4 regions of the Pseudomonas sp. NPDC087336 genome follow, and region 4 is predicted to be linked to each of the others. Evidence: predicted binding sites of a transcription regulator. Region 4 holds the regulator's gene; each other region holds the start of a gene.
What was found. The regulator FliA, encoded in region 4, starts transcription of late flagellar genes. The targets are predictions, from matches to a motif close to CTAAAGTTTNNNNNNNNNNNGCCGNTAA.
Positions count from the first base shown of each region.

Region 1 (7,488 bases), on a different contig from region 4:
GGCGCGATTGATGAAGGCGACCAGCCTGCTGCTCAACGACGCCGAAACGGCGGAAAAACTGACCGAGCAAGCCATGATGCGGCTCGATGGCATGGAGCAATTCATGAGCGCGGAAGCAGCGCTGTTGGTGGCCAAGCAATTGCAGATGCTCGGTCAGGCCAATGCGGGCGCTTCGATGTTGAAAAACTGCGCAGAGATTTACGGCGACGACCCCGCGGTGATGAAGGGCATTGCGAAGTTGACCGATGATCCGAGCATCCTCAACTCCGGCAACGTAGCAGCCGATCTCAATCGGCAGGGCGTGCGCGTGTACAAGACCGGTGACCTGGTGCAGGCCCGGGGAATTTTCCGCAAAGCCCTGGCGCTGCAGCCCAAGAACATCAGCATCGCGCTGAACCTCGCACAGTCGTTGCTGCATGGCACTGATACCAATGTCCCCTCGCAGGAACTGGTGGAATGTCGGGCCTGCCTGAAAATGGTTGGCTTGATGCCAGACACCGACTCGCGTTTTGCGCGTTATCAAAAGCTCAAGAACAAGGCGTTTGGCGAATGAACGAGCACCAACAGGCACTTGATTTCTCGACGGTGATTGCGTCCACGGTACACGACATGAAGAACTCGCTGGCCATGCTGATGCAGGCCCACAGCCAATGCCTGGCGGGTTTGCCGGCGTCAGCGCGCCACACCCCGGAACAGGGTGTGATCGAATTCGAGTTCGCGCACCTCAATGGGATGCTGGTGCAGTTGCTGGGCCTGTACAAACTGGGTGTCAACCAGATGCCCCTGCAGCCCGCCTACCACGAACTGGACGACTTCATTGAAGCACAATTGGCGTGTCATCAAGAGGTGTTCGCCAGCCGCGGCATTGCGGCCACGTTTGAAGCCGATCCCTTGAGTCCCCTGGGTTTTTTCGACCGTGAGCTGATCGCTTCGGTGCTGGCCAACAGCATCAACAACGCGATCCGTTATGCCCGTCACGCGGTATTGATCAGTGCCAGCGACGAAGCCGGGCAATTGGTCTTGAGCATCAACGACGATGGTGATGGTTATCCACCGCTGATGATCGAGCGCCAGGCCGAGTACGTGCAGGGTATCAATCACAGCACAGGCAGCACTGGCCTCGGGCTGTACTTCGCCGGTCGGATTGCGGCACTGCATCAACGTAACGGTGTAGGCGGACGCACGGAAATCAGCAATGGCGGCCCTTTGGGCGGGGGGCTCTTCAAGCTTTATCTTCCTTGAAGCAATGGAACTCACATATTTGTGCATCGTGCTTGATATTCTGAACACGCGGAGCCTATTTTGTACGAGTTGCCGCTCGCGGCTCGTATAAAAACAAGGATTGCGTCATGACAACCGATGGCCTGGGTTCACTCGCGCAGCGATTGACGGGCATTGATGAGATCGAATGTGTCACGCCAGATTTGAATGGCGTGCCCCGGGGCAAAGTGATGACTGCCGAGGGCTTCCTCGAGGGGCGCCGTCTGCAGATGGCGCGGGGAGTGATGCTGCAATGCATCATGGGCGGATATCCGCCTGCACGCTTTTACGGTTGCGATGACGGCGATCTCGCGTTGGTCCCTGATTCGGCGCAAATCCACCGCTTGCCCTGGAGTCGGCAACCTCGGGCATTGGCCATCTGTGATGCGGATGAATTGACAGGCGAAAGCTCCAGCCTGTCGACCCGCAGCCAGCTCAAGGCGGTCATCGCGCGTTACGCGGCTATTGGCCTGGCGCCGGTGGTGGCCACTGAGCTGGAGTTTTTCGTCTTCGCTCCCAATTCCGATTCGACCCTGCCATTCCAGCCACCGATCGGCCTGGACGGTCGTCGCGAGGAAGGCCACTCGGCGTTCAGTGTCAGCTCCAACAATGGCCTGCGGCCGTTCTTCCGGGATGTCTATGAATGCATGGCTGTGCTGGGCCTGCCGCGCGATACCTTCATGCACGAGATGGGCGTCAGCCAGTTTGAGATCAACCTGCTGCATGGCGATCCTCTGCTGCTGGCCGACCAGACTTTTTTGTTCAAGCATTTGCTCAAGGAAGTCGCGCTCAAGCACGGCCTGATCGTGGTTTGCATGGCCAAGCCATTGGCGCACACCCCAGGCAGTTCGATGCATATTCACCAGAGCATCGTAGAGATCGGCACGGGGCGGAACATCTTCAGCGACGAAACCGGTGAACCGAGCGCGACCTTCCGCCATTTCATCGGCGGCCAGCAAGCCGGCATGGCGGATTTCACCGCGCTGTTTGCGCCGAACGTGAATTCGTATCAGCGCTTGTGCCATCCCTTTGCATCACCAAATAATGCCTGCTGGTCCCATGACAACCGGGCAGCCGGTTTGCGCATCCCCGCCAGTTTGCCGGTCGCTCGTCGGGTCGAGAATCGATTGCCGGGGGCTGACGCTAACCCCTACCTGGCGATTGCAGCGAGCCTGGCCTGCGGGTTGTACGGCATTGAGCACCAACTGGAACCCGACGAACCAGTGCAGGGTGAGTTCCAGGTGCCGGATAAACTTTCATTGCCCTGTACCTTGCATGCGGCACTGGAACGTCTGAAACGTAGCCAGTTGGCAATGGAACTGTTCGGCAAGGAGTTCATCGAAGGCTACATCGCTTCGAAGACCTTGGAATTGACCAGTTTCCTTGATGAAATTACTCCCTGGGAGCGGCGTGTCCTGGCCGCCCAGGCCTGACGAAATGTCGACACCGGGCTATCGTTTGAATAGCCCGTCACCCACTGCAAGGAGCCGCTCGTTGCGCCAAATCTGGAAATCCTTTCGAGCGCTTTATTTCGCTTCGCTGATGATGTTGATCGGCTCGGGCCTGTTGAGTACTTACCTGGCGTTGCGCCTGGCTGCCGATCATGTCGACAGCCTGTGGGTCGGTGCGTTGATGGCGGCCAACTATTTCGGCCTGGTGCTGGGAGGCAAGATCGGCCATCGATTGATTGCCCGGGTCGGACATATTCGAGCCTACTCGGCCTGTGCCGGGATCGTCGGCGCGGCGGTGCTGGGCCATGGCCTGGTGAACTGGTTGCCTGCCTGGTTGTTCCTGCGGGTGATCGTCGGTCTTGGCATGATGTGCCAGTACATGGTCATCGAGAGCTGGCTGAACGAGCAGGCCGATGCCAAACAGCGCGGGCTGGTGTTCAGCGGATACATGATCGCGTCCTACTTGGGGTTGGTGCTGGGTCAGTTGATTCTGGTCATGCATCCGGGCCTGGGGCTGGAACTGCTGATGCTGGTTGCCCTCTGTTTCACCCTTTGCCTGGTACCGGTGGCCCTGACCCGACGGATTCACCCGGCGCCTTTGCATCCCGCACCGATGGAGCCACGGTTCTTTATCAAGCGGGTGCCACAGTCATTGAGTACCGTCCTGGGAGCAGGCCTGATTGTCGGCTCGTTCTACGGCCTGGCGCCGCTGTACGCCTCTCAGCAAGGGCTGTCCACGGAGCAGGTTGGCCTGTTCATGGGTAGCTGCATTTTTGCCGGCTTACTGGTTCAGTGGCCGTTGGGGTGGTTGTCCGATCGCTATGACCGGGCGCTATTGATTCGCTGTTTCGCGTTCAGCCTGGCGTTGGCGGCCTTGCCGCTGGCGATCATGGAGCGGGTGCCGCTGGAAGTCCTGTTCATTGCCGGGTTCCTCTGTTCGTTGGTCCAGTTCTGCCTGTATCCGTTGGCCGTGGCTTTCTCCAATGACCATGTCGAGGGCGATCGACGGGTATCGCTGACGGCGATGTTGCTGGTGACCTACGGCGTTGGTGCCAGCATCGGGCCGTTGGTGGCAGGCGTGCTGATGAAGTTGTTCGGCAGTCAGATGCTCTACGCGTTCTTCAGTTTCTTTGCGTTGGTGCTGGTGTGGCGAATTCGTCCGAAAGCGGTGACCAACCTGCACCAGGTCGACGACGCGCCGCTGCACCACGTTGCCATGCCGGACAGTATGTCGAGTTCGCCACTGGTGGCGGCCCTCGATCCTCGGGTGGACGAGCAGGTGGTGCAGGACCAGATGCAGAATCCGCTTCCTTCCGATCCGAGCCTGGAACCGGAGCCGGAAATTGATCAACCTTCGCAAGAACCGGATTCGGGCAGGGAGCAGAGTTTTACCGAAGCCAGGCCCTGACATACAGGCAAAAAAAACGGGCAGTCACCGCAAGGGGCTGCCCGTTTTTTGCTTGAAGCGTTGTCTCAGAAGTCGTCTTTGTCGAAGCGCCGCGCTTCGCGTTGCAGTTGGTAGACGAACCGCTCGACCTGACGTTGCACCAGCCCGCTCATGTTGTGGAAGCGTACGCCGGCGAAGGTGGTGGAAATCTTTTCTTCGAAGTGCAGGTAGCGCAGTTCGACGGGTGCCGTCATTTTGCCGAAGGGCAGGTCGGCGTTGAAACGGTCGTACACCTGACCCAATTGCAGGCTGCCGGTAATGTCGCCTTCAAAGCGCAACTTGCAGCCAGTGGCGGAGATGTCCAACAGCTTGCCACTGATCGCTGCCTTGAGTTTTTCACCGTCCAGGTTGACGTTGACCAGTTGGGCCAGTTTCAAGGCGGCACGGAAAGCATTGCGGCGCTGGTGGTAGACCACTTCATCGGGCAGGGTGCCACGGTAGCAACGGCTGCCGTTGGATTCGTCGATGGTCAGCTGGCCATTGCTTTCCCACGCGATGCGCACGCCTTCATGAAAACCTTCGACTTTGAAGGGTTCGCCGGCCAGCAGGAAACGTTCGCCATCGCGGGGAATCATTTCATCCAGGGCAATCATGTTGCGTTCACGATCAAGGTCCACCAGATAGCTCTGGAAGCGCTGGCTGCGCTCGTGGAACGTGATGATCAGCGGGTCATGGCTGTCTAGCAGCTGGCGCAAATTGCCGGAGATTTCCAGGGGCGTGCTGAGCACCTTGGGTGGCTGCGGAGCATCATCCGCGTTTAAGGCATTGGACACGGTTAATCAATCTCCAGACAAATTTTGACTACGGCAATGGGCATTTTGCCATCATGTTTCGCGTCTTGATAGAGCGTGCTTATCGACAGGCTCAAGCCTGACTAAGCGGGCGTGGTTTCACAAGCCTGGAGAATGATCCGCTGGCGTCATAGAGCGCGGGCTGCTCACCGCCGTTAAGGATTCTCAGCTGGGTGGCCGTGGCGGCCTGCTGTACAAGGATCGACTGCCCATTGTTGGCGTTGGCGGCGTGGCATTGAGCCAGAAGGTCGGTCAGGACATCACTTTGCGTCAGCAGTGCCTGACCCACGCTCGATTGACTGGCCAGTTGCTCCAGACCGCTGCGATTGGTTGGCAGGTTGAGGCTGGCGAGAATCTCGCTGCGTTTGCGGCCATGCTGTTCGAGCTCGATGATCATTGCCTGCTTGCGCGCCAGGATCTCTTCCAGCAATTGCATGTCGCGGCCATGCAAGGCGAGGGATTCGGTGCGCAGTAATTCCAGCAAGTTTTGCGCTGGAGCAAGGTCGTCGTTGATCAGTTGCAGTAAATTGGTGTCGTGCATGGCTGGCCTTGGGGTTTAAGCGTCCAAAAGCCTGGCGCGGGCCGAGGCCTAGCGCTGGGCTTCGAAGTTGAGCAGTTTGCTGGCTACACGGTTGCTGTCGACTTTATAGCTGCCATCGGCGATGGCTGCTTTCAACTCAGCCACGCGGGATTTGTCGACGACAGGCTGATCGCGCAGCGTATCGGTGATCTTCTGCAACTGTTGCGCCTCATTGCTCAGATGTACCGATTCCCCGCTTTTGACGATATTGACCTGTTCGGCGGAGGGGGTAGGCTCGGCAGGCTTACCGGTTTCGGCAGTTTCCCTGGCGGCGTTGGTACGTGTACTGCCCGTGAGTGACGGGGAGCTGTTCAATCGGCTGAAATCGATGACCATGGTAAAAAAACCTCTGGGAATTTGGACGCTTGCCATGTTTTCGGCCATTCCCTGAAAAACTTTAGGCCCATTTATCAAATGAGCTTGCGCGCGCCAGCGCTTGCCGTGCCTGGTACACAGTTTAGGGAACCGCCGAGACCGGCGCCACAATTTCACCCGCAACAAGCCCTACATGGACACTTCCACCTGGCCCGGCGCAATCACCTGTGCCTTGATGACCCGTTTGGAATTGAGGTTCTTGACCCGAATCTGTTCGCTCAGGCCGCCACCGGCCAGTGCCTCGCCGGGCATACGCACGCTGAGCGTACCACTGCGGGCGGTAATCACCACCTGGTCGCCCTTGCGTATCACTTCCGCCTGTTCGATGTGCACCAGGCTGATGACCTGATCGTTGACCATTGGTCGGGTAAGTCGTTGCCCGATGGCCTGGTCCACGGCAATCAGGTAACCCTGGTTGAGCAGGCTGATATCGCGCTCACGTAGCGCGACGTCCTGCGGCTCGACAATGCCGGCTCGGCGCAGTGGCCGGGTGGTCGTGACAACCTCGCGAAACAGGCGTACCTGAGCGGGCACGAAGACTGTCCAGGGCGATGCTCCCTCACAGCGAACCTTGACCGTTACGCGGCCCAAAGGCTTGGCCGGACTCTCCAGCGTGGCTGTCAATTCCTTGTCGCACATCGGCATGCGCAGGCGCGGATCGAGCGGGTTCACCTGGATTTCATAGCGACCTTGGGTTTGACTCGTCGCCAGATAGTCCTCTACGGTGAATTCAAGAAAGCCCTGGGTGACGCCGATAAGCATGTCAGGCAAGGTAACCGCGTTAGCAAGGGCAGGGCTGCCAGCGTTGAACAGGCAAACAGCCGACAACACCCCCAGCCATTGGCGGCAGCGGGTGGTCAAGCGTCGGATTAATGTCGGTTGTGTGTTCATGACAGATCAAAAGCAAGCGCCGTGCCGTTTAGTGATGAAGGCGCGTCGCAACAACACTTAGCGTTGGCGTAGGAGTCAGGCATGGCTGGTGTAATGGATTCGGTAAACCAGCGCACGCAACTGGTGGGGCAGAATCGCCTCGAGTTGCTGTTGTTCCGTCTCGACGGCCAGCAGCTGTATGGGATCAACGTGTTCAAGGTGCGGGAGGTGCTGCAATGCCCCAAACTGACACTGATGCCCAAGTCCAGTCCTGTCGTGTGTGGCGTGGCGAATATTCGGGGAGCGACCATTCCGATCCTTGATCTGGCGATGGCGACCGGCTCCGGTGGCTTGAAGGACAAGAACAACCCCTTCGTGATCATCACGGAGTACAACACCAAGACCCAGGGATTCCTGGTGCGCTCGGTGGAGCGCATCGTCAACATGAACTGGGAGGAGATTCATCCGCCACCCAAGGGCACGGGACGTGATCACTACCTGACGGCTGTGACGCGGGTCGACAACCAGTTGGTGGAAATCATCGACGTCGAGAAGGTGCTGGCGGAAGTGGCCCCCACCCCGGAAGCGATTTCCGCTGGCGTGGTGGATGTCGAAACCCAGCACAAGGCGCTCTCCTTGCGGGTGCTGACGGTCGATGACTCGTCGGTGGCGCGCAAGCAGGTCACCCGGTGCCTGCAAACGGTCGGTGTTGAA
Region 1 is NZ_JBIUYA010000063.1:1,490-8,977, forward strand. It holds gene ACIO0C_RS30870 (response regulator) at 1-553, shown strand, start outside; gene ACIO0C_RS30875 (sensor histidine kinase) at 550-1,242, shown strand; gene ACIO0C_RS30880 (glutamine synthetase family protein) at 1,452-2,693, shown strand; gene ACIO0C_RS30885 (MFS transporter) at 2,755-4,119, shown strand; gene ACIO0C_RS30890 (flagellar brake protein) at 4,185-4,931, opposite strand; gene ACIO0C_RS30895 (flagella synthesis protein FlgN) at 5,023-5,490, opposite strand; gene flgM (flagellar biosynthesis anti-sigma factor FlgM) at 5,539-5,865, opposite strand; gene flgA (flagellar basal body P-ring formation chaperone FlgA) at 6,034-6,795, opposite strand; gene ACIO0C_RS30910 (chemotaxis protein CheV) at 6,877-7,488, shown strand, end outside.
Region 1: flgM (flagellar biosynthesis anti-sigma factor FlgM) is a predicted target of FliA. The motif match lies at 5,903-5,930, and genes of this name have one in related genera.

Region 2 (7,488 bases), on a different contig from region 4:
CAACGCCGGGTCGTGGACGCCGTCCCATCGTCATGACTGGGTGCAGTTTTCCTATGCCATCAGTGGCGTGCTCGGCGTACACACCGCCGAGGGCAGTTTCTTCGCGCCGCCACAGTGGGGTATCTGGATTCCGGCGGACCTTGATCATCAGGTCGTGACCTCGATGCGCGCCGAGATGCGCAGCCTGTATGTGCGTCGCGAGGATTGCGGGTGGGCAGACGGGCGTTGCCGGGTACTGGAAGTGACGCCGCTGGCCCGGGAGCTGATCAAGAGTTTTTGCCTGCTGCCAGTGGAATATCCACAGGGTGACAGCCCGCAAGCGCGGCTGGTGAGTGTATTACTCGATCAGTTGGCGACGTTGCCGGAAGTCGGGTTTTCCCTGCCGTTGCCCCGTCATGAACGGTTGCTGGGGTTGTGCAACGAACTGATCGAAAATCCCGAGCGCAATGTGACCTTGCACGAATGGGCCGAGCGCCTGGGTACGTCGGAAAAAACCCTGATGCGCCTGTTCCAGCGGGAAACCGGGCTGAGTTTTCGTGGCTGGCGCCAGCGTATGCGCTTGCTGTCGTCGTTGAGTCTGCTGGAGGAGGGCGACAGCGTGACCAACGCCGCGCTGGCCTGTGGGTATGACTCGACGTCGGCGTTTATTGCGGCGTTCAAGAGCCTGTTCGGGTTTACCCCGGGAGAATTGTTCCGGCAGTGATGGCCCCATCGCTGGCAAGCCAGCTCCCACAGGGTTTTCACTGTCCTTGTGGGAGCTGGCTTGCCAGCGATTGGCCGCGAAGCGGCCCGAGGGATTGGCGAATCAGGTACGGAAGCGGCGCACCAACCCATCCAGCTCATTGGACAACCCGGCCAGGCTCTGGGAATCCAGGCGCGCCGAGTTCGCCAGTTCCGCCACCAATTGCGCATCGCCATGGATCTGGCTGATGTGCCGGTTGATGTCTTCGGCCACCTGATGCTGTTGCTCCGCTGCAGTGGCAATCTGGGTGTTCATGTCGCGGATCACGTCCACCGACTCGCGGATCTGCCCGAAGCTGTTGCGCGCTTCACCGATGCGCGTCACCGATTGTTGGGACACCTCCAGGCTCGCATGCATCTGTTGGGTCACCTGGCTGGTGCGCTTGGCCAGGTTGCCGAGCAGCCCGTCGATTTCCGCCGTGGAGTCGGCCGTGCGCTTGGCCAGTGCCCGCACTTCATCGGCCACCACCGCAAAACCACGGCCCTGTTCACCGGCCCGCGCGGCTTCGATGGCCGCGTTCAGCGCCAGCAGGTTGGTCTGCTCGGCGATCGAGCGAATGGTCCCCAGGATCGACTGGATGTCATTGCTGTCGCGCTCCAGCTGTTGCATTGACTGGGCGGATTGTTCGATTTCCTGGCTCAGGCGATCGACACTGCTGACGGCCGCGTCAATCTGCTGCTGGCCTTCGCGGGCCTGGCGCTGGCCGCTGTCGGCGGACTCGGCCGCCTGACTGCAGGAACGCGCCACTTCGTTGGCGGTGGCGACCATTTCGTGGAATGCCGTGGACACCATGTCCACCGCCTCGCGCTGGCGCCCAGCGGCTTCGGCCATGTCGCTGGAGACTTGGGTCGAGCTCCTGGAGGTGGCCAGGATGCTGGTCGCGGCGCCACCAATGCTCTGGATCAGGTTACGAATCGCGGTCAGGAACTGGTTGAACCAGTTGGCCAGTTGCGCGGTTTCGTCGTTGCCGCGGATTTGCAGGCTCTTGGTCAGGTCGCCTTCACCTTGGGCGATGCCTTCCAGGCCGTCGGCCACGCTGCGGATCGGTCGCACGATGACGCTGGCGAAACTGGCGCCGACGATGGCGAAGATCACGGCCAGTACCGCGGCGATGATCGCGATCAACCAGGTCAGTTGCGTCGCGGTGCTCATCACATCGCTCTGCTTGATCAAGCCGATGAAGGTCCAGCCCAGTTGCTCGGACGGCCAGACGTTGGCCATGTAGCGCTCGCCATTGAGTTCGACTTCGACCAGGCCTTTGCCGGCCTTGGCCAGTTGCGCGTAGCCCTCGCCCAGGCTGTTCAAGGCCTTGAAGTTGTGTTCCGGTTGCTTCGGGTCGACCAGTACGGTGCCGGAGTTTTCCAGCAACATCAGGTAGCCGGTTTCGCCGAGCTTGATCTGCTTGACCAGTTCGGTGAGCTGTTTGAGCGACACGTCGATGCTGACCACGCCGCCGTTGGTGCCCAGCTTGTTGTCGATGGTGCGTACGGTGCTGACGTAGGACGTATCATTTTCCGCCCAGTAATAGGCTTCGGTACGCAACGGCTTGCCCGGTTTGGCCTGGGCCGCCTTGTACCAGGGGCGCTGGCGCGGGTCGTAGTTGGCCAGTTTGGCGTCGTCCGGCCACGACACGTAACCACCGGCCGCGGTGCCGAGGATGACGTAGGCGTAAGACGGATGGGCGTTGCCCAGGTCTTGCAGGAAGCCGAAGACTTTCTTGTCCATTTCGCCCTGGGGAATGCTGGCGGCGTTGGCGTTCATGTAGGTCTTGAGGCTGTCGTCGGAGTGGGTGATCAGCGGTTGCCGGGCCAGGTACTCGACGTTCTGGCTGATGCCGTCGAAGAACAATTGCATGGCATTGCTGACCTGACGGATTTCGCGACCGCTGTTATCGACGAATTCGTCCTTGGCATCACTGCGCAAGTTCAGCACGACGAGGGTGGCGACCAGTACCACCGGCAAGCAGGCGATGATTGCAAACGCCCAGGTCAGTTTCTGTTTGATGTTCATCCGCGCTCCAGATTTTCTTGTAGGCCCACGCAGTGCAGATGACTCGCGGTTTATTGGCAGCCGTAAACGTTGTTGATCCCGGTTCCCTGAGTGCGGCATCGTTATTGTTGTAAAAACGATTGTCGGACAAATCACTTTGTCACTTAGGACTTCGGCTGTTGACTGCGGAAATTGAGGGCTGTTTTGAAAAATCACGCGAACGGTACGTCGGCACCCCCTCCCCCGAATGGATGGATTGCCGTATAACGAATGACTTTCGCGTGTTTGGTAATAAAGGACCCACAATAAAAGCTGATGAAGACTCCAAAACGCATTGAACCCCTGATCGAGGACGGTCTGGTCGACGAGGTGCTGCGCCCACTCATGAGTGGTAAAGAAGCAGCTGTTTATGTGGTGCGCTGCGGCAACCAGTTACGTTGCGCGAAAGTCTACAAGGAGGCGAATAAACGCAGTTTTCGTCAGGCGGCCGAGTATCAGGAAGGCCGCAAGGTGCGCAACAGCCGACAGGCCCGGGCCATGGCCAAGGGTTCCAAGTTTGGCCGCAAGGAAACCGAAGACGCCTGGCAGAACGCCGAAGTAGCGGCGCTGTTTCGCCTGGCCAATGCCGGTGTGCGGGTGCCCAAGCCGTATGACTTCCTTGAGGGCGTGCTGCTCATGGAACTGGTGGCCGACGAGTACGGTGATGCGGCACCGCGCCTGAATGACGTGGTGCTGGAGCCGGATCAGGCGCGCGAATACCACGCGTTCCTGATTTCGCAGATCGTGCTGATGCTGTGCACCGGCCTGGTGCACGGTGACCTGTCCGAGTTCAACGTGCTGTTGACCCCGACCGGCCCGGTGATCATCGACTTGCCGCAAGCGGTTGACGCAGCGGGTAACAACCACGCGTTCAGCATGCTTGAGCGGGACGTTGGCAACATGGCGTCCTATTTCGGACGGTTTGCGCCAGAGTTGAAAAAGACCCGGTACGCCAAGGAGATGTGGGCTTTGTACGAGGCGGGTACCTTGCACCCGGCCAGTGTCCTGACCGGCGAGTTCGACGAACCGGAAGAGCTGGCTGACGTCGGCGGCATCATGCGCGAGATCGAGGCCGCACGCCTGGATGAAGAGCGCAAGCAAGCGGCGCGTGCCGCAGACGATGCGCCACCGGGCAAAACCGAAGAGCCGCCTCCGCCCTGGATGCAGTGATCGGTTTTTTTGTGGGTGATCGTTCCCACGCTCTGCGTGGGAATGCCGCCAGGGACGCTCCGCGTTCCGCTTTTGAATGTGACGCAGAGCGTCACGGGATGCATTCCCACGCAGAGCGTGGGAACGAACGTGGGCGTTACGGTATGTCACAGGCGCTTAAATATTCGACGGTTCTGCACAACACCCCGACTCCAGACTCTTGAGAATCGGACAATCCGGCCGATGATCCCCCTGACAATGCTCGACCAGATCCTGCAACGTATCGCGCAGTTGCCCCAGCTCACGGATCTTCTGGTTCAACTCATCGATATGCTGCCGGGCCAGCGCCTTCACATCGGCACTGGCACGCTGGCGGTCCTGCCAGAGGGTCAGCAGCTTGCCGACCTCCTCCAGGGAAAATCCCAGGTCCCGGGAACGCTTGATGAACGCCAGCGTATGCAGGTCATCGTCGCTATACACCCGGTAGCCGCTGTCGGTGCGATGGGCCGCCTTGAGCAGGCCGATGGACTCGTAGTAACGAATCATCTTCGCACTCAGGCCGCTGTGGCGGGCCGCTTGGCCGATGTTCATCGGTTGTCCTCCAGATCCTCGGGTTTCCAGGTTTTCAACAGTAGCGCATTGCTCACCACGCTCACACTCGACAACGCCATCGCCGCACCGGCCAGCACCGGGTTGAGGTAACCGAAGGCCGCCAAAGGAATACCGATCAGGTTATAGACGAAGGCCCAGAACAGGTTCTGCCGGATCTTCGCGTAGGTCTTGCGGCTGATCTCCAGCGCCGCGGGTACCAATCGCGGATCGCCGCGCATCAGGGTGATCCCGGCGGCGTGCATGGCCACGTCGGTGCCGCCCCCCATGGCAATGCCGATATCCGCCGCGGCCAGTGCAGGCGCATCGTTGATGCCGTCGCCGACCATCGCCACCACACCGTTTTTCTTCAACGTGGCGACTTCGGCCGCTTTGTCTGCCGGCAGCACTTCGGCGTGTACGTCCTTGATGCCCAGTGCATCGGCTACCACTTTGGCGCTGCCACGGTTGTCGCCGGTCAACAGGTGACTGCTGATATGGCGTGCGCTGAGTCGTTGCACGGCTTGCAGCGCACCAGGCTTGAGCGTGTCACCAAAAGCGAACAATCCCAGTACTCGCGGTGCAGGGCTTTGCTCGACCAGCCAGGACAGGGTCCGGCCTTCGGTTTCCCAGGCCGTTGCCGAATCGGCCAATTCACCTGCGCTCAATCCGCTCTCTTGCAGTAGACGCCGATTACCCAGCGCCAGCCGACGGCCATCAAGACTGCCGGCAATGCCGCGCCCCGTCAGGGACTGGCTGTCGCTGACATCGACCACGATCAGGCCGCGTTGTGCGCATTCATCCAGTACAGCCTTGGCCAGCGGATGCTCACTGCCGCGTTGCAAGGCCCCGGCCAGTTGTAGCAGGGTTGTTTCGTCACCGTCGATCGCACTCAAGTGGGCGATGCGCGGGGCGCCAGAGGTCAGGGTGCCGGTTTTGTCGAACACCACCGAACTGACTTCATGGGCACGTTCCAGCGCTTCGGCGTCCTTGATCAGGATTCCATGACGCGCCGCCACCCCGGTGCCGGCCATGATCGCCGTTGGCGTGGCCAGGCCCAGTGCGCAAGGGCAGGCGATCACCAGCACGGCCACGGCATTGATCAACGCGGTTTCCAGCGGCGCGCCGTACAACCACCAGCCGATCAAGGTCGCGAGTGCCAGCAGCAGGACCACCGGCACGAAGATCTGGCTGACTTTATCCACCAGTTTCTGGATCGGTGCCTTGGCCGCCTGAGCGTCCTCAACCAGGCGAATGATGCGCGCCAGCACCGTTTCCGCGCCAAGTGCCTGGGTACGTATCAGCAACCGGCCTTCACCATTGATCGCGCCGCCGGTGATCTTGTCGCCCGGTTGCTTGGGCACCGGCAGGCTTTCGCCACTGATCAACGCTTCGTCGGCATGGCTCTGGCCGTCGACCACCTCACCGTCCACCGGGAAGCGTTCACCGGGTTTGACCAATACCAGATCATTGAGGCGCAGGGCGCTGATCGCAACCTCCTGCTCGCGGCCGTCGACCACCTGGACCGCCCGCTCCGGGCGCAGCGCTTCCAGGGCACGAATGGCGCTGGCAGTCTGGCGTTTGGCGCGGCTTTCCAGGTACTTGCCCAACAACACCAGGGCAATCACCACGGCCGAGGCTTCGAAGTACAGGTGCGGCATACGCCCGGCGGCGGTGGCCCATTCGTAGACACTCAAGCCATAACCGGCGCTGGTGCCCAGCGCGACCAGCAGGTCCATGTTGCCAGCACCGGCACGCACGGCTTTCCAGGCGGCCACATAGAACCGCGCGCCGAAGATGAATTGCACCGGCGTGGCCAAGGCGAACTGTGCCCAGGCGGAGAGCATCCAGTGCACGCCAAACGGTTGCAGTAACATCGGCAAAACCAGCGGCAAGGCGAGGGCGATGGCCGCGATCAAGGCCCAGCGCTCGCGCAACAGTCGGGTTTGCTGTGTGTCGATGTGTGGATGATCGTCTTGCCAGACGCTGGCGGTGTAGCCGGCCTTGGTTACGGCGCCGATCAGGGTTTGCGGATCGACCTGCCCGAGCAGCTCAAGATGAGCACGTTCATTGGCCAGGTTGACGCTGACGCTTCTGACCCCCGGCACCTTGTTCAGTGCCCGTTCGACCCGGCCGACGCAGGAGGCGCAGGTCATGCCGTCGATGCTCAGTTCCAGGCGCTGTTGCGCAACGCTGTAACCGGCTTTTTGTACCGCCTCCATCAAGGCCGGCAGGCTATCGACCGGCGCTTGAACCCGGGCCTGCTCGGTGGCCAGGTTGACGCTGACGGCACTGGCACCGGTGACTTTGCTCAAGGCGCGCTCGACACGCCCGGCGCAGCTGGCGCAGGTCATGCCGGCAATCGGCAGATCGAAAGTAGTGGATTCGGACATCGGTCACGCTCCCTGTAGAAGATGTCTACAGGATCAACCTTGCCATGCTGGCAAGGTCAAGCACAAAGATCGTTGTGCGATATCAAGCTTGTAGGAGCCAGGCTTGCCGGCGAACCGGGCGCCGCGGTTTATCTGCTGCACCGCGTTATCGTTCTTCGCGGGCAAGCCTCGCTCCTACAGGTCGGTGGAAATCAGTAGCCGAGTCCTGCGCGCTTGAGATACATCCCGTCCTGCGTCATCGCAATCCGGTACTTCAACACCTCACCGGCCTTGAGCTGAATGTCTTGCGAACCCGGCGCGAGCATGCCCGGGTTGCACCCCGGTGCCTGGCCCGGCAGCAGCTTCAGGCGCAGCGACACATTGCCTGGCGGCAAGTTGAACGAAGTGCTTTGCTCCTGGAACAGCCGCGCCGCCAACTGGTCCTGGATGTACACGCCGATTTCGCAGCTGGTTGCGACTTCCAGGCGCTCGCGGGAAATGATCAGTACGCCATAATCCTCCCCGGCGGCACTGACCGGGGTTGTGGCGGTGAAAAGGCTGAGCAGGCCAAACAGGCTGAAAGTTGACCAGCGCATGGCTGAATCTCCT
Region 2 is NZ_JBIUYA010000016.1:21,970-29,457, reverse strand. It holds gene ACIO0C_RS17380 (AraC family transcriptional regulator) at 1-703, shown strand, start outside; gene ACIO0C_RS17375 (methyl-accepting chemotaxis protein) at 806-1,534, opposite strand; partial or broken gene ACIO0C_RS17370 (cache domain-containing protein) at 1,664-2,752, opposite strand; gene ACIO0C_RS17365 (PA4780 family RIO1-like protein kinase) at 3,047-3,940, shown strand; gene cueR (Cu(I)-responsive transcriptional regulator) at 4,097-4,510, opposite strand; gene ACIO0C_RS17355 (heavy metal translocating P-type ATPase) at 4,507-6,900, opposite strand; gene ACIO0C_RS17350 (hypothetical protein) at 7,092-7,475, opposite strand.
Region 2: ACIO0C_RS17375 (methyl-accepting chemotaxis protein) is a predicted target of FliA. The motif match lies at 1,563-1,590, and genes of this name have one in related genera.

Region 3 (7,488 bases), on a different contig from region 4:
GTTGACCGAGAACAGGCGGCCCGGGATGTAGACCATCTCGCGCAGGGTGCCGGCCAGTGGCATGTGCACGCGGTGGTAATCTTTCGGCGACAGATAAATAGTCGCAAAATCACCGCCCATGAACGGCGCGGCATTCGCCGCATCGCCACCCAGCAGTTCCAGCACGCTGAAGCTGTGGCCCTTGGCCTGGAAGACACGACCGTGCTCGATCGGACCGAGCTGGCTGACTGCGCCGTCCGCCGGGCTGAGGATTGAGCCAGGCGTTTCGTCCAGCGGGCGAGCGCCGTCTTTCAAGGCACGGGTGAAGAAAGCGTTGAAGTGCTCGTAGGCGGTCAGGTCTTCGACCACTGCCTCGGACATGTTCACCTGGTAACGCTTGGCGAACCAGGCGGTGAACGCATTCTTGAACCAGCGCACGCGGCATTCGGCGATGCAGCCGGCCAGTCGCGAGAGCAGGTTGTGGGGCAGCAGGTATTGGCTGACGATAAACAGACGCTTGTTCATTAACTGTCCTTAAAACCTTAAATCTCTACGGGCGTGTCGGGATGGTTACCCCATTCGCCCCAGGAGCCGGCGTAGCCCTTGACCCGCGGATAACCGAGAGCCTTGGCCACCAGATAGGTGAAGCCAGATCGATGGTGAGTCTGGCAGTGGGTAATCACTTCTTTGTCTTTGCTGATGCCGAGCTGTTCGAGGATCTGCGGCATGTCGGTACGGATGCGCAGGTTGCGCGCCTTGTCCATGCCCGCAGTCCATTCGAAATTCACCGCGCCAGGGATGTGGCCGCCCTTGGCCGCCAGGACTTTCTCGCCGGAGTACTCCAGCGGACCGCGTGCGTCCCAGATTGCCAGGTCGGCAGCGCCGAGACGACTTTGCAGGTATTCGCGGGTAGCGGTGGGTTCGTCGTGCAGGGTCAGCGCAACCGGGCCGCCAGCGGATGGCGGGATCTGGATCGACATGGGCATGCCCTCTGCCAGCCAGGCCGTCAGACCACCGTCGACGTAGTGATACTTGCTGTGCCCAATGACATCCAGCAGCCAGATGAAGCGCCCGGCCCAACCGCCGCCTTCGTCGTCATAGACGACATAGACGGCATCGGGGTTGTGCCCCAGCTCTCCAAACAAGGTTTCGAGTGCTGCCTGCGGCGGCATCAGTCCCGGGGCGGGCGCCTGACCCAGCTGCGTGCGTTTAGGATCGACAAAGCGCGCGCCGGGAATGTGTCCTTCGGCGTAGCGGGCGGGACTGGTCAAGTCCACCAGAATCAGTTCGCGGGCGTCGAGGCGAGGGAGCAAGTCGCTCGGCTCGATCACCAGCGGCAAGCCAGAGAAGTCAGACATGTGAGGTCTCCAGAGCACAAAAGGGGGGATTGTAGCGCAGCCTTATTGGCCGCGCTGGCTAAAGCTGTGTAGCGCTTTTTCGATGCATTGTGCGGTTTTGCCGAAGGCTTGCACGGTGATGTCCGAGAACGGCCGGCCACCCTGGTCTGCCACGACGATCATGATCACCCGCCCATTGTTGAGCAGCGAACGCAGCAACAGGTGTTCGCCGCTGAACTGGCTGCGCAGGTTGTTGGGCAGCAACGCGGAAAATTGCGCGTTGTTCAGGGGCGTGAGGCGGACCTGGGCCTGTTGCGAGAGCAGGCGTTGCAGTACCGGGCTTTGACTGACGGCAAAGTTCAGGCCAGCCACTTCGTCTGGCAAGCCGGCTGTCTGGTGCACGCGCAGCTGTGAGTGGGTGCGATCGGCCATCAGGATCATCACCCTGCGCATGCCACAGGCAACCAGTGCGTCGCGGGCAGTGGTAGTCAGGTGGATGGCATTGGTGAAGCGACTCGGCTCGACCAACAACTCGGCGCATTGCTTGCGCCACTTCGCCAGGTCTTCGGCGGTGGGGGCCGGGGCTGGCAGCAAACCGGCATTCACAGGGTTCGTGCCCCATGGCCAGATCAGCGCCACAGCGGGATGCCAGAGGTCGGGCATGGCGTGGTTACGCGCGCTGTTGGCGGCTTGCTGGTGCAGTTGTTGTTGCACCTGGTCCATCGGTATTTGCAAATAGAGGCTGGTCAGGTACTGCCAGCGCTCACTGTGCGGACTGTCCCAGGCCTGGTGCGCCGAGAGCGCCAGGCCGTTGGCCAACAGCACCGTGTTGGCCGGTTGATTGAGCCAGCGGCGCAGGGTCGGGTCGTCATCCAGACGGTTCTGCTGGCGTAGCGGATGCTCGCTGTCACGGGCAATGCGCAGGACTTTGACCAGTTCCCGTTGCTCGGTGAGCAGCAGTCGATACCCCTGTTGCACCCAGATTGGCAGGTGCCACAGATTTACCAGGGCCAGGCCGATTTCCAGCAGGCGAGCGCCAAACAGTTGCTTTTCGACGGTGCGCGCCGATTCGCCTTTATGAATGACCCGCAGCTCCCAGTCTTCGAGCAGGTGCGGATGGGTCAGGGCCAGGGGCCACAGCGGCGATAGAAACAGCAGGCTGCCCCAGTGGATGTCCTGCCACAGGCGGGCCAGGCGGCTGGCAAAAAAACCGTTGGCCTGTTGGCTGGCGTGTTGGCTGATCAGCTGCAACTGGCGCAGGGCTTTCGGAATCTCACCCTGGGGCACGGCGGGCAGTCGCGCGAGCAACTCCTCGGTGCGCTTCAAGCCGAGACGGTTGATGGCGACCTCAAGATTTTCCGCCGGCTCGGTCATGCCGCCATGGCTGTACCGGTTGGCCTCGCGAATCACGCTCAAGGCCAGGGCCGGACTGTCCTGCATCAAGTCGGCGATCTTGCGCACAGAGCTGCGGCTATCGCGCATGGCCCGGCAGACACGGTCATGACTGGCCTGTGGAACCGGCAGGCGCACGCCGTCGAGAAGCTTGGTCCAGCCTTCGAGGGTGGTCGGTGCGGGTGTCGGGGCGTTTGTTTGTTTAGCCATGTCTGTAGGCGATCATCGTCAACAATACCTGTGCCCCGAGGGGGTCAAATTAGCTTTTCGCCTGAACTGGCTATAGTCTGGCGCAGTTTTGCCGATAAGTAGAAGAAGAGATTTTTTAACTTCCGAATATGACCTTGAACCCGACTCAGTAAGTGCTCTCCTACCTATGGCTAAAATTATCGGCATCATCGTCGTATTCGCGAGCGTGCTCGGCGGATACGTGCTCTCCCATGGCAAGATTGCCGCCCTGATCCAGCCTTTCGAGGTCATGATCATCGGTGGTGCGGCCCTCGGTGCATTCCTGCAGGCCAACCCCGGCTACATGACCATGCACGTGCTCAAGAAGTCCCTGAGCATGTTCGGTTCGCGTTTCAGCCATGCCTTCTATCTTGAAGTGCTGGGCCTGATCTACGAGATTCTCAACAAGAGCCGCCGCGAAGGCATGATGGCCATCGAAGCGGATATCGAAGATGCCGCGGCGAGCCCGATCTTCGCCAAGTACCCGACGGTCCTCAAGGATGAGCGCATGACCGCGTTCATCTGTGATTACCTGCGCATCATGTCCTCCGGCAACATGGCGCCCCATGAGCTGGAGGGCCTGTTCGACATGGAGCTCTACAGCCTCAAGGAAGACCTGGAGCACCCGTCCCACGCGGTGAACGGTATCGCCGACGCCATGCCCGGTTTCGGTATCGTCGCGGCGGTCCTGGGTATCGTGGTGACCATGGCCTCGCTGGGTGAAGGCGACCAGAAGTCCATCGGCCTGCACGTCGGTGCGGCACTGGTGGGTACCTTCTTCGGTATTCTCGCGGCCTATGGCTTCTTCGGCCCGCTGGCGCATTCCCTGGCCCACGATGCCAAGGAAGAACTGAACGTCTACGAAGCCATCAAGGCCTCGCTGGTGGCTTCCGCTTCCGGCATGCCGCCATCGCTGGCCGTGGAGTTCGGGCGCAAGGTCCTGTACCCGGCACACCGTCCTAGCTTCGCCGAGCTGGAACAAGCGGTTCGCGGTCGTTAAGCCATGGAGAACAATCAGCCGATAATCATCAAGCGCGTCAAGCGCATCGCCGGCGGGCATCACGGGGGCGCCTGGAAAATCGCCTTCGCCGACTTCGCCACGGCGATGATGGCGTTCTTCCTGGTATTGTGGCTGCTGTCCACCGCCACCCCGGAACAGAAGATCGCCATCGCCGGCTACTTCAAGGACCCGATCGGCTTCTCCGAAAGTGGCACGCCGTACATCATCGATCTGGGCGGCACGCCGACCATGGCGCCGGAAAACACCCTCAACCCCGAGATGAAGACCCAGCCGCAGCCGGACAAGGTGACGGTCGACGTCGAACAGGTCGAAGGCATGGCCGAGATGGTGGAGAAGGAGCGCCTGGAACTGCTGCTGCAAGAGCTGCAGAACAAGGTCGAAGAGAACCCGCAACTGCAGAAATTCAAAGACCAGATCTTGTTCGAGATCACCCCGGACGGTTTGCGTATCCAGATCGTGGACGCCGAGAACCGGCCGATGTTCGACTCGGGCTCGGCGCGCCTGAAACCCTATTTTGAAGACATCCTGCTGGCCATGGCCGACACCATCAAGGCCGTGCCGAACAAGATCAGCATCAGCGGCCATACCGATGCCAAGCCTTACAGCGGCACCGGTGAATTCGGGAACTGGGAGCTTTCGGCCAACCGTGCCAACGCCGCGCGCCGTGCGTTGGTGGCGGGCAGCTATCCCGATTCGCAGGTGGCGCGCGTTGTCGGTTATGCCTCGTCGGCCCTGTTCGATCGCGAGCATCCGTTCAACCCGGTCAACCGTCGTATCGACATCGTGGTGCTGACCAAGAAGGCCCAGCGTGCCATCGAAGGATCGCAAGGCGCAGAGCCTGCTCCGGATGCACCGCAAGGTTCCGCCACTCCGGGAGCAACACCGACTGCACCGGTCGACCCGAACGCGTTACCGGCGGACAAGCAGCCGCTGCCGGCCCACGAACTGCGTGAGCGCTTGAACCTGTTCGATGACCCGGCACCGAAGCCGGGTGAGCCGGCCAAGCAGTGACCTGCGAAAAAGCCGACGGTGATGTCGGCTTTTTTGTGGGTGTTTTTTGCATTAAAAGCCGCGGGTTATTCGGGTCTTGAGATCGGCGTGGAAGCGTTCAGCATTGGATTTGTTGACGCTGCGCACCGACTCGCTGCCCGTAACCGATTCCAGTGACATCGAACGCTTGACCGTCAATTCGTTGCGATAAGCATCAATGAAGAACTCGATATCCCTTTCGCTGGTCAGCTTCGGCCATTTGTCCAGGTACAGCGGCAGCTCTGTCGGGCCGGTCTTGAACGAGCAGATACGCCGATTGGTGATGGTCGCCTCGCCGATTTCGAACGGCACCCACCAGGACAGCGCGGTTTTCTCCGACACCACGGCCAGCAGGTGCGTGCATTCGCTGATGTTGCGGGTGATCACTCCGGTGATGTCGTCGGTGGTCTGGGATTCGGCATCCAGTACGTCGAGGTAGGTCTTGATATTGGCCTGTATCAGGCGCGTGTTGATGTGGATCGCGTAGGCGCGGTCCATGTGGCGGTAGCTGATAAACACTGGCATCAGAAATGTCCCTTGATCGCGAGTTCGCGGTAATAGGCGCCGAGGGCGGTGAGGCGACAGCCCGTGGAGTGGATGGCGGCGTAGTACATGTGCTCGGCGTCCACCGGTTCGACCAGGCTGTGGCGGTTGCACTTTTGCAGCTGGGCGAAGACCTCGCCCTGTTCCGGGTTGAACTCCGGTTCGGTGGGCTCAAAGCTGGGGGCGAGGGGGTACGTTGACTCCGCTTCGGCAAACCATTCGGGGAGTTTGCGCAGGATTTCCTTGGGTATCAGTGGTGACACTTCGCGCAGGGAAATGAACTGCGAGACGTTGGTCTTGAACACCGGACGCTGCTCCCAGGCATCGAGGGCGTTGTCGACAAACGCATACAGGCTGCCGGGTGTGATTTTGCCCAGGATGTTCGCCGCTCCGCCGTGCAGGGCCTGGAGCAACAATCCGGTGAACACACCGTGCTGTGCGCCCTCCATCGCCGGTTCTTCCTTTTTGCAGGCGGTCAGAATGGTCATGCCTTCGCCGACCACGCTGCCCTCGCTGCGCAATGCACGCAGTTTGCCGGCCGAGCCGCTCTGGCAGCAATCGAGAATGATCACTTTGTTTTTGATCTTCGTGGCCTTGCTGGCCCAGTTCAGAATGTCGCTGAGGCGAATCCCGTCCTTGGCGCTCTTGTAATCCTGTGGGATCAACATGCCTTCGTCGGTGTCGGTGTCGAAGCTGCCATGGCCGGCGAAATACAGCAGGGCGACATTGCAGTCCCCGGAAAACAGCTCGCGGATCTGGTCTTCGAGTTTTCCCCGGCCCAGGTAGTCCTCGGCGGAGGTCAGCACGATGTTCTTGAAGTTCGGATCGCCGTTGGCGTCGGTCTTCAGCACCGAGGCCATGGCCATGGCGTCATTGCTGCAACCGCTCAGGCGCGACACATGGGTGTAGTCGTTGATGCCGATAAACAGTCCCTTGCGCATGGTTACACCGCCGTATGCTGGCGAATCGCGTTGATGATGCTGTTGGTGTCCCACGCGCATTCGGCATGTGCCGCGTCACGGACTACCGTGGAAATGCGCTCGGCACCGAACGGCTTGATCGCAATGATCACCTTGCCCATGCGCTTGGCGATCTCGATTTCCTTGTTGATCCACTTGCTGTAGGTGGAATACATCCCGGCCATGATCAATACCGCCGAACACGGGCGGATCTTGTTTTCGATGGCCTCCTCGAGTTGTTTGTCGGTTTTCGCGCCGACAATCGGGTTGTCCGGTGGCACTGAAAAATTCTTGAACGTGAAACCCGGCTTGGCGTTGAGCAGGCGCACGAGACTGTCGTGGGCGTCGGAGTAGTTCCACGAGTGGCTGATGAACAGATGGTAGGTTTGCATGGGTGTCCCTCGGTGTCGCAGGAGTGCGAAGAGGGCTTGAAGTTAGGCGATTGAAGGGCGGCCACAAGGGGGCGGCGCGGAAAGAGAAATGCCCTACAAGCGAGGGTGTGCAAGTCTTACAGAAAGGTCTGATGTTTAAGTGGAGGCGGGATCCAGCCACCGACCACCCCGCTGAAGCCAGGGCGGTCGGCACGTCTGTTTAGTAGCCGTTTTCCGGTAGGCTGGCGATAATCGAGCGGTAGCTATTCATCCGTTGTTGTTGCACGCGGCCATCTTCCAGGGCCTTGAGCAGGGCGCAACCAGGTTCGCGGTCGTGCTTGCAGTCGCGGAAGCGGCAGGTGCCAAGCAGGTCGTTGAACTCGATGAAACCGGCCTCGACATCGGCACGGCTGACGTGGCCCAGGCCGAATTCGCGGATACCTGGGGAGTCGATCAGCTCGCCACCGCCGGGGAAGTGGAACAGGCGCGCGGTGGTCGTGGTATGGGTGCCCTGGCCGGACAACTCGGACAACGGGCCGACGCGGGTTTCGACTTCCGGCAGCAGGCTGTTGACCAGCGACGACTTGCCGACACCGGATTGGCCGACGAATACGCTGATGCGCCCGTCC
Region 3 is NZ_JBIUYA010000028.1:25,397-32,884, reverse strand. It holds gene asd (archaetidylserine decarboxylase) at 1-504, opposite strand, end outside; gene ACIO0C_RS24085 (rhodanese-like domain-containing protein) at 522-1,337, opposite strand; gene ACIO0C_RS24080 (HDOD domain-containing protein) at 1,380-2,918, opposite strand; gene motA (flagellar motor stator protein MotA) at 3,085-3,936, shown strand; gene motB (flagellar motor protein MotB) at 3,940-4,968, shown strand; gene ACIO0C_RS24065 (toll/interleukin-1 receptor domain-containing protein) at 5,020-5,511, opposite strand; gene ACIO0C_RS24060 (caspase domain-containing protein) at 5,511-6,470, opposite strand; gene ACIO0C_RS24055 (TIR domain-containing protein) at 6,473-6,880, opposite strand; gene rsgA (small ribosomal subunit biogenesis GTPase RsgA) at 7,080-7,488, opposite strand, start outside.
Region 3: motA (flagellar motor stator protein MotA) is a predicted target of FliA. The motif match lies at 2,989-3,016, and genes of this name have one in related genera.

Region 4 (7,488 bases):
AGTGCTCGAAGGCGTTGGCGTTGGTGTCGGCGCCGGTGCTACCACCGGTGCCGGCGCGCTATAGCTGCTGACACGACGATTGCTGCGCGAGATGCTGAGAATCTTCTCGCACAGTAGTTGTTTGACCTTCTCGGGGTTGCGCGAGATGTCTTCGAAGTTCTTCGGCAGGAAGTCCACCGCACCGGCGTCCAGCGCGTCCAGGGTGACCCGGGCGCCTTCATGGGTCAGTGAGGAAAACATCAGGACCGGGGTCGGGCAGCGCTGCATGATGTGCCGTACCGCGGTGATGCCGTCCATCATCGGCATCTCGTAGTCCATGGTGATCACGTCCGGCTTGAGGGCCAGTGCCTGATCGATCGCCTCTTTGCCGTTGGTCGCCGTGCCGACGACCTGGATATTGGAATCCGCTGAAAGAATTTCCGAGACGCGGCGACGGAAAAACCCTGAATCGTCCACCACCAGGACCTTGACTGCCATAAACACTCCATTAGACGCAGCGGGGCGTCAGCCGCCACCGCTGCGCCAGAATCAAATACGCCGTGTGGCGTAACGCTTGAGCATGCTCGGAACATCGAGAATCAGCGCGATGCGGCCGTCACCGGTAATGGTGGCGCCCGACATGCCCGGGGTTCCCTGGAGCATTTTGCCCAACGGCTTGATGACCACTTCTTCCTGGCCCACCAGCTGGTCGACGACAAAGCCGATCCGCTGGGTGCCTACCGAAAGGATCACCACGTGGCCTTCGCGCTGCTCTTCGTGAGCGGCGGAGCTGACCAGCCAGCGCTTGAGGTAGAACAACGGCAGTGCCTTGTCCCGCACGATCACCACTTCCTGGCCGTCCACCACGTTGGTGCGCGACAGGTCGAGGTGGAAGATCTCGTTGACGTTCACCAGCGGGAACGCAAACGCCTGGTTGCCGAGCATGACCATCAGGGTCGGCATGATCGCCAGGGTCAGCGGCACCTTGATGACAATCTTCGATCCCTGGCCCTTGGCCGAGTAGATGTTGATCGAACCGTTGAGCTGGGAGATCTTGGTTTTCACCACGTCCATGCCCACGCCACGACCCGACACGTCGGATATCTCGGTCTTGGTCGAGAAGCCCGGGGCGAAGATCAGGTTGTAGCACTCGGTATCGCTCAGGCGATCGGCCGCGTCCTTGTCCATCACACCGCGTTTTACCGCGATGGCACGCAGGACATTCGGGTCCATGCCCTTGCCGTCGTCGGAGATCGACAACAGGATGTGATCGCCCTCCTGCTCGGCCGCCAGGATCACCTTGCCACCACGGGCCTTGCCCGACGCTTCGCGTTCTTCCGGCGATTCGATGCCGTGGTCGACCGCGTTGCGCACCAGGTGGACCAACGGGTCGGCCAGGGCTTCGACCAGGTTCTTGTCGAGGTCGGTGTCTTCGCCGACCAGCTCCAGGTTGATCTCTTTCTTGAGCTGGCGCGCCAGGTCGCGAACCAGGCGCGGGAAGCGCCCGAAGACCTTCTTGATCGGTTGCATCCGGGTCTTCATGACCGCGGTCTGCAGGTCGGCCGTGACCACGTCGAGGTTCGACACGGCCTTGGACATGGCTTCGTCGGCGCTGTTGGCGCCCAGGCGGACCAGGCGGTTACGCACCAGCACCAACTCGCCAACCATGTTCATGATCTCGTCGAGCCGCGCGGTATCGACCCGCACGGTGGTCTCGGCTTCGCTGGCCGGCTTTTCCGCGGGCGGTGCGGCCGGGGCACGGGCCGCAGCCGGTGCAGCGGTGGCCGCCGGTGCTTCGGCTTTTGGTTCGGGCGCCTTGGCCACGGGCTTGGGCGCAACCACCTTGGCGGCCGCTGCTGTCACCGGGGCGTTCGCGCCGTTCGCCGCTGTCGCGGTGCCCACGTCGCTGAACTTGCCCTCGCCGTGCAATTCGTCGAGCAGTGCTTCGAATTCATGATCGCTGATCAGATCACTGCCGGCCGCCGCTGCGGCGGGCGCTACCGGTGCCGGCACCGATGCGATGGCCGACTCCAGCGCCTCGACCGCAAAGTTGCCCTTGCCGTGCAGTTGGTCGAGCAAGGCTTCGAATTCTTCGTCGGTGATGTCGCTGCTATCGCCAGCGGCTTGAGGCTCTGGCGGCGCGACGGGCGCCGGGGCCACTGCATCGACGGCGAACTTGCCCTTGCCGTGCAGTTGATCGAGCAACGACTCGAACTCGGCATCGGTGATTTCGTCGTTGGCAGGCACTTCGCTGGCAGGTGCTGGAGCAACGGCGGGCGCCTCGGCCTGGGCCTTGACGGCGTTCAGCGAGTCCAGCAGTTGTTCGAATTCGTTATCGGTAATATCGCCTGAATCGGCTTCAACCACAGGCGCGTCGATCACTGCGGCGACAGCCACCTCATCAGCCGCTTGCGGCTCGGCCAGACGAGCCAGCGCCGCCAGCAACTCAGGCGTTGCAGCCGTGATCGGGCAGCGTTCGCGCACTTCGCTGAACATGCCGTTCACCGCATCCAGCGCTTCGAGGACCACGTCCATCAATTCCGAATCGACGCGACGCTCGCCCTTGCGCAGGATGTCGAACACGTTCTCGGCGATGTGGCAGCACTCCACCAGCTCGTTGAGCTGGAGGAAGCCGGCGCCCCCTTTTACAGTGTGAAAACCGCGAAAAATTGCATTGAGCAAGTCCGCATCATCCGGACGGCTTTCCAGCTCGACCAGTTGCTCGGACAGTTGCTCTAGAATCTCGCCGGCCTCAACCAGGAAATCCTGAAGGATCTCTTCATCGGCGCCGAAGCTCATTAAGGGGGTGCTCCTACAGGTCTAAAAACCCAAAAAACCTGAATTCTAAAAACCCAGGCTGGATAGCAAATCGTCCACATCGTCCTGACCGGACATAACGTCTTCTCTTTTATCGGCATGAATCTGCGGACCTTCACCCTTGGAGAGATGTTTTTGTGGATCTTTTTCTGCAAGCATGGCCGCACGGTCATGTTCGATGCCCGCAAAGCGGTCCACCTGGCTGGCCATCAGCACGAGCTTGAGCAGGTTGCTTTCCACTTCGGTGACCAGTTGGGTCACACGCTTGATCACCTGGCCGGTGAGGTCCTGGTAATCCTGGGCGAGCAGAATGTCGTTGAGGTTGCTGGACACGGCGCGATTGTCTGCGCTGCTGCGCGCCAGGAAACCGTCGACGCGCCGGGCCAGCTCACGAAACTCTTCGGCCCCGACTTCGCGCCGCATGAACCGTCCCCAGTCGGCGCTCAAGCCCTGGGCTTCGTCAGCCAGGCTGTTGACCAGCGGCGTGGCGTTTTCCACCAGGTCCATGGTGCGGTTGGCGGCGGCTTCGGTCAGCTTCACCACATACCCCAGGCGCTCGGTGGCGTCGGTGATCTGTGACACTTCCTCGGCTTGCGGCATGTGCGGGTCAATCTGGAAATTGACGATCGCGCTATGCAGCTCGCGGGTGAGCTTGCCCACTTCCTGATACAGGCCACGGTCACGGGTCTGGTTGAGCTCATGGATCAATTGCACAGCATCGCCGAACCTGCCCTTTTCAAGGCTCGCGACCAATTCGACGGCGTGTTTTTTCAGGGTCGATTCAAAATCGCCCTGGGATGATTCGTTATGCCCCATAGCTCCCCCGTGGCGCAGTTCAACCGATGCGTTCGAAAATCTTTTCGATTTTTTCTTTCAACGCCTGGGCCGTGAAGGGTTTGACTACATAGCCGTTTACGCCGGCCTGAGCTGCCTCGATGATCTGCTCGCGCTTGGCTTCGGCAGTCACCATCAGCACTGGCAGGTGCTTGAGCCTTTCATCGGCGCGCACGTGGCGCAGCAGATCGATACCGGTCATGCCAGGCATGTTCCAGTCCGTCACCAGAAAGTCGATGCTCCCGCTGTTGAGTACCGGAATGGCGGTAGTACCATCGTCGGCCTCGACCGTGTTGGTGAACCCAAGGTCACGCAACAAATTCTTGATGATCCGCCGCATCGTTGAGAAGTCATCAACGATGAGGATTTTCATGTTCTTGTCCAATTCGACCTCCAAGCAGACTAAAACGCGCCCAGCACCTGGACGCGCCATTTCAATCAATCTGGCGAAACACTTGATGACTGTTTGGGTTACAACGGATCGAGACCGGCGCGGTTCATCACCCCACCCGCCGCGTCGCAGTGCCCCCACACTGCCTTCAGCGCGCTCGCCACTCTCCCAGACGCCCCCGCAAACGGGCCGCGCACTGGCTGTGTAACTGGCTGACCCGGGATTCGCTGACCCCCAGGACCTCGCCGATTTCCTTGAGATTCAATTCTTCGTCGTAGTACAGCGCCAACACCAATCGCTCACGCTCCGGCAAATTGGCGATCGCGTCCGCCAGCGCTGCCTGGAAGCGTTCATCTTCCAGATCGCGAGACGGTTCCAGATGAGCACTGGCGCCGTCCTCGTGCAGCCCTTCATGTTCGCCGTCCTGCAACAGGTCGTCGAAGCTGAACAGGCGGCTGCCCAGGGTGTCGTTCAAAATCCCGTAGTAATCGTCAAGACTCAATTGGAGTTCGGCCGCAACTTCGTGATCTTTAGCGTCACGGCCGGTTTTAGCTTCAATCGAGCGAATGGCGTCACTGACCATTCGCGTATTGCGGTGGACCGAACGAGGCGCCCAGTCACCCTTGCGCACTTCATCGAGCATGGCGCCGCGAATGCGGATGCCTGCGTAGGTCTCGAAACTGGCGCCTTTGCTGGCGTCGTATTTGGTCGATACTTCCAGCAGGCCGATCATCCCGGCCTGGATCAGGTCTTCGACCTGGACACTGGCCGGCAGACGCGCCAGCAAGTGATAGGCAATGCGTTTAACCAGCGGCGCGTAACGCTCGATCAGCTCGTACTGCGCGTTACGCGCCGATGCCTTGTAGAGGTTGTAACCGCTGGCGGTCATAGCACCGGTCCTGCCGTTTGCTGCACGAGGCGCTCGACGAAAAACTCCAGGTGCCCGCGCGGGTTGGCGGGCAGCGGCCAGGTATCGACCTTCTGCGCGATCGCCTTGAATGCCAGCGAGCACTTGGAGCGCGGGAAGGCCTCGTAGACGGCGCGCTGTTTCTGCACGGCCTTGCGCACGCTTTCGTCGTAAGGCACCGCGCCGACGTATTGCAGGGCGACGTCGAGGAAGCGGTCGGTGACCTTGGTCAACTTGGCGAACAGGTTGCGCCCTTCCTGGGGGCTCTGCGCCATGTTGGCCAACACGCGGAAACGGTTCATGCCGTAATCGCGGTTGAGCAATTTGATCAACGCATAGGCGTCAGTGATCGAGGTCGGCTCGTCGCACACCACCAGCAACACTTCCTGGGCCGCGCGCACGAAACTGACCACCGACTCACCAATGCCCGCCGCCGTATCGATCACCAGCACGTCGAGATTGTCGCCGATGTCGCTGAAGGCCTGGATCAGGCCGGCGTGCTGGGCCGGGCTCAAGTGGACCATGCTCTGAGTGCCGGACGCCGCGGGAACGATGCGGATGCCGCCAGGGCCCTGCAACAGCACGTCGCGCAATTCACAGCGGCCTTCGATCACGTCGGCCAGGGTACGTTTGGGTGTCAGCCCCAACAGAACGTCGACGTTCGCCAGGCCCAGGTCGGCGTCCAGCAGCATGACGCGCCGGCCAAGCTCAGCCAAAGCCAGGGACAAGTTCACTGACACGTTAGTTTTGCCGACGCCACCTTTGCCGCCGGTCACCGCGATCACCTGTACAGGATGCATGCTGCCCATGTTATTTCTTTACCTTGTTCTGCATTGACGGGGCCACATAACTGGCTGCGCGTTCACAACCGGAACAATGCATGGCAGGCCATCGATGTAGGGTACAAAAACTATTCATTGTGTTACCTCAGCCAACCTGCTTGGTCGGACTGTGGTAGATATCAGCGAACATGTCAGCCATGGCCTCTTCGCTGGGTTCTTCCTGCATTTGCACGCTGACGGCCCGACTGACCAGTTGATGACGACGCGGCAGATGCAGATCATCTGGAATCCGCGGGCCATCGGTCAGGTAGGCCACCGGCAACTCATGGCTGATGGCCAGACTCAACACCTCGCCCAGACTTGCCGTTTCATCCAGTTTAGTCAGGATGCAGCCAGCGAGTCCGCAACGCTTGTAACTGTGATAAGCGGCGGTTAGAACCTGTTTCTGGCTGGTGGTTGCCAGCACCAGATAATTTTTTGACCGGATGCCTCGAGCGGCCAGGCTTTCGAGCTGCATGCGCAGGGCCGGGTCGCTGGCTTGCAGGCCGGCGGTATCGATCAGCACCACACGCTTGCGCAACAAGGGATCCAGCGCCTGGACCAGCGACTGGTTCGGATCGACGTGGGTCACTGGCACATTGAGGATCCGCCCGAGGGTCTTGAGCTGCTCTTGGGCACCGATGCGAAAGCTGTCCATGCTCACCAGGGCAATGTTCTGCGCGCCGTACTTGAGCACGTAACGGGCCGCCAGCTTGGCCAGGGTGGTGGTCTTGCCCATGCCGGCCGGGCCGACCATGGCGATCACACCGCCTTCTTCCAGCGGTTCCATTTCCGGCGTAATGATCATTCGCGCCAGGTGCGCGAGCAACATGCGCCAGGCCTGACGGGGTTCTTCAATTTCACTGACCTGCGCCAGCAGATCCCGCGACAACGGGCCGGACACGCCAATGCGTTGCAGGCGGCGCCACAGGGTCGCCTGGTCCGGGCGGCTGCCCTGCAGCTGGTTCCAGGCGAGGGAGCCGAGTTGCACTTCCATGAGTTCGCGCAGGCTGTTGAGCTCCGAACGCATCGAGTCGAAGACCCGCGTATCAATCGCGGCCGCCGGGGCAGGTGCTGGAGCGGGACGGCGCGCTTCGGCCAGGGTCGGTTCGATCAGCGGTTCGGCAGCGGTCAGGGGCAGGCCGGCAAACAACTGTTGATTGGTGCCCTTGTCGCTATCGCCCTCGCCGCGCAGGCTCAATTCGGCCTGGGCAGTGACGATCCGCGACTGAGTCTTGCGCAGCTCGTCCTCGAGTTCCATGTTCGGCACGCGCGGGGCCAGCGCCGACGGTTGGTAATCCAGGGCAGCCGTAATCTCGACACCACCGGCAATGCGGCGGTTGCCAATGATCGCGGCATCGGCGCCCAGCTCTTCACGAACCAGCTTCATGGCCTGACGCATATCGGCGGCGAAAAAACGCTTAACTTGCATGAATCACTACCTCAGCCGTTGGGCCCTACTGTCGCAACGATGGTCACTTGCTTGTTGTCAGGAATTTCCTGATAAGCCAACACATGCAAACCCGGGACCGCGAGCCGGCCAAATCGCGAGAGCATCGCGCGAACCGGACCAGCTACCAGCAGAATCACCGGTTGACCTTGCATCTCCTGCCGCTGCGCCGCATCGATCAACGAGCGCTGCAGCTTTTCAGCCATGCTTGGCTCCAGCAGAACGCCCTCTTCAGAGCCCTGACCTGCCTTCTGCAGACTATTGAGCAATATTTGTTCCAACCTGGGCT
Region 4 is NZ_JBIUYA010000004.1:284,508-291,995, reverse strand. It holds gene ACIO0C_RS06320 (chemotaxis response regulator protein-glutamate methylesterase) at 1-477, opposite strand, end outside; gene ACIO0C_RS06315 (chemotaxis protein CheA) at 529-2,778, opposite strand; gene ACIO0C_RS06310 (protein phosphatase CheZ) at 2,824-3,612, opposite strand; gene ACIO0C_RS06305 (chemotaxis response regulator CheY) at 3,632-4,003, opposite strand; gene fliA (RNA polymerase sigma factor FliA) at 4,170-4,910, opposite strand; gene fleN (flagellar synthesis regulator FleN) at 4,907-5,737, opposite strand; gene flhF (flagellar biosynthesis protein FlhF) at 5,856-7,181, opposite strand; gene flhA (flagellar biosynthesis protein FlhA) at 7,193-7,488, opposite strand, start outside.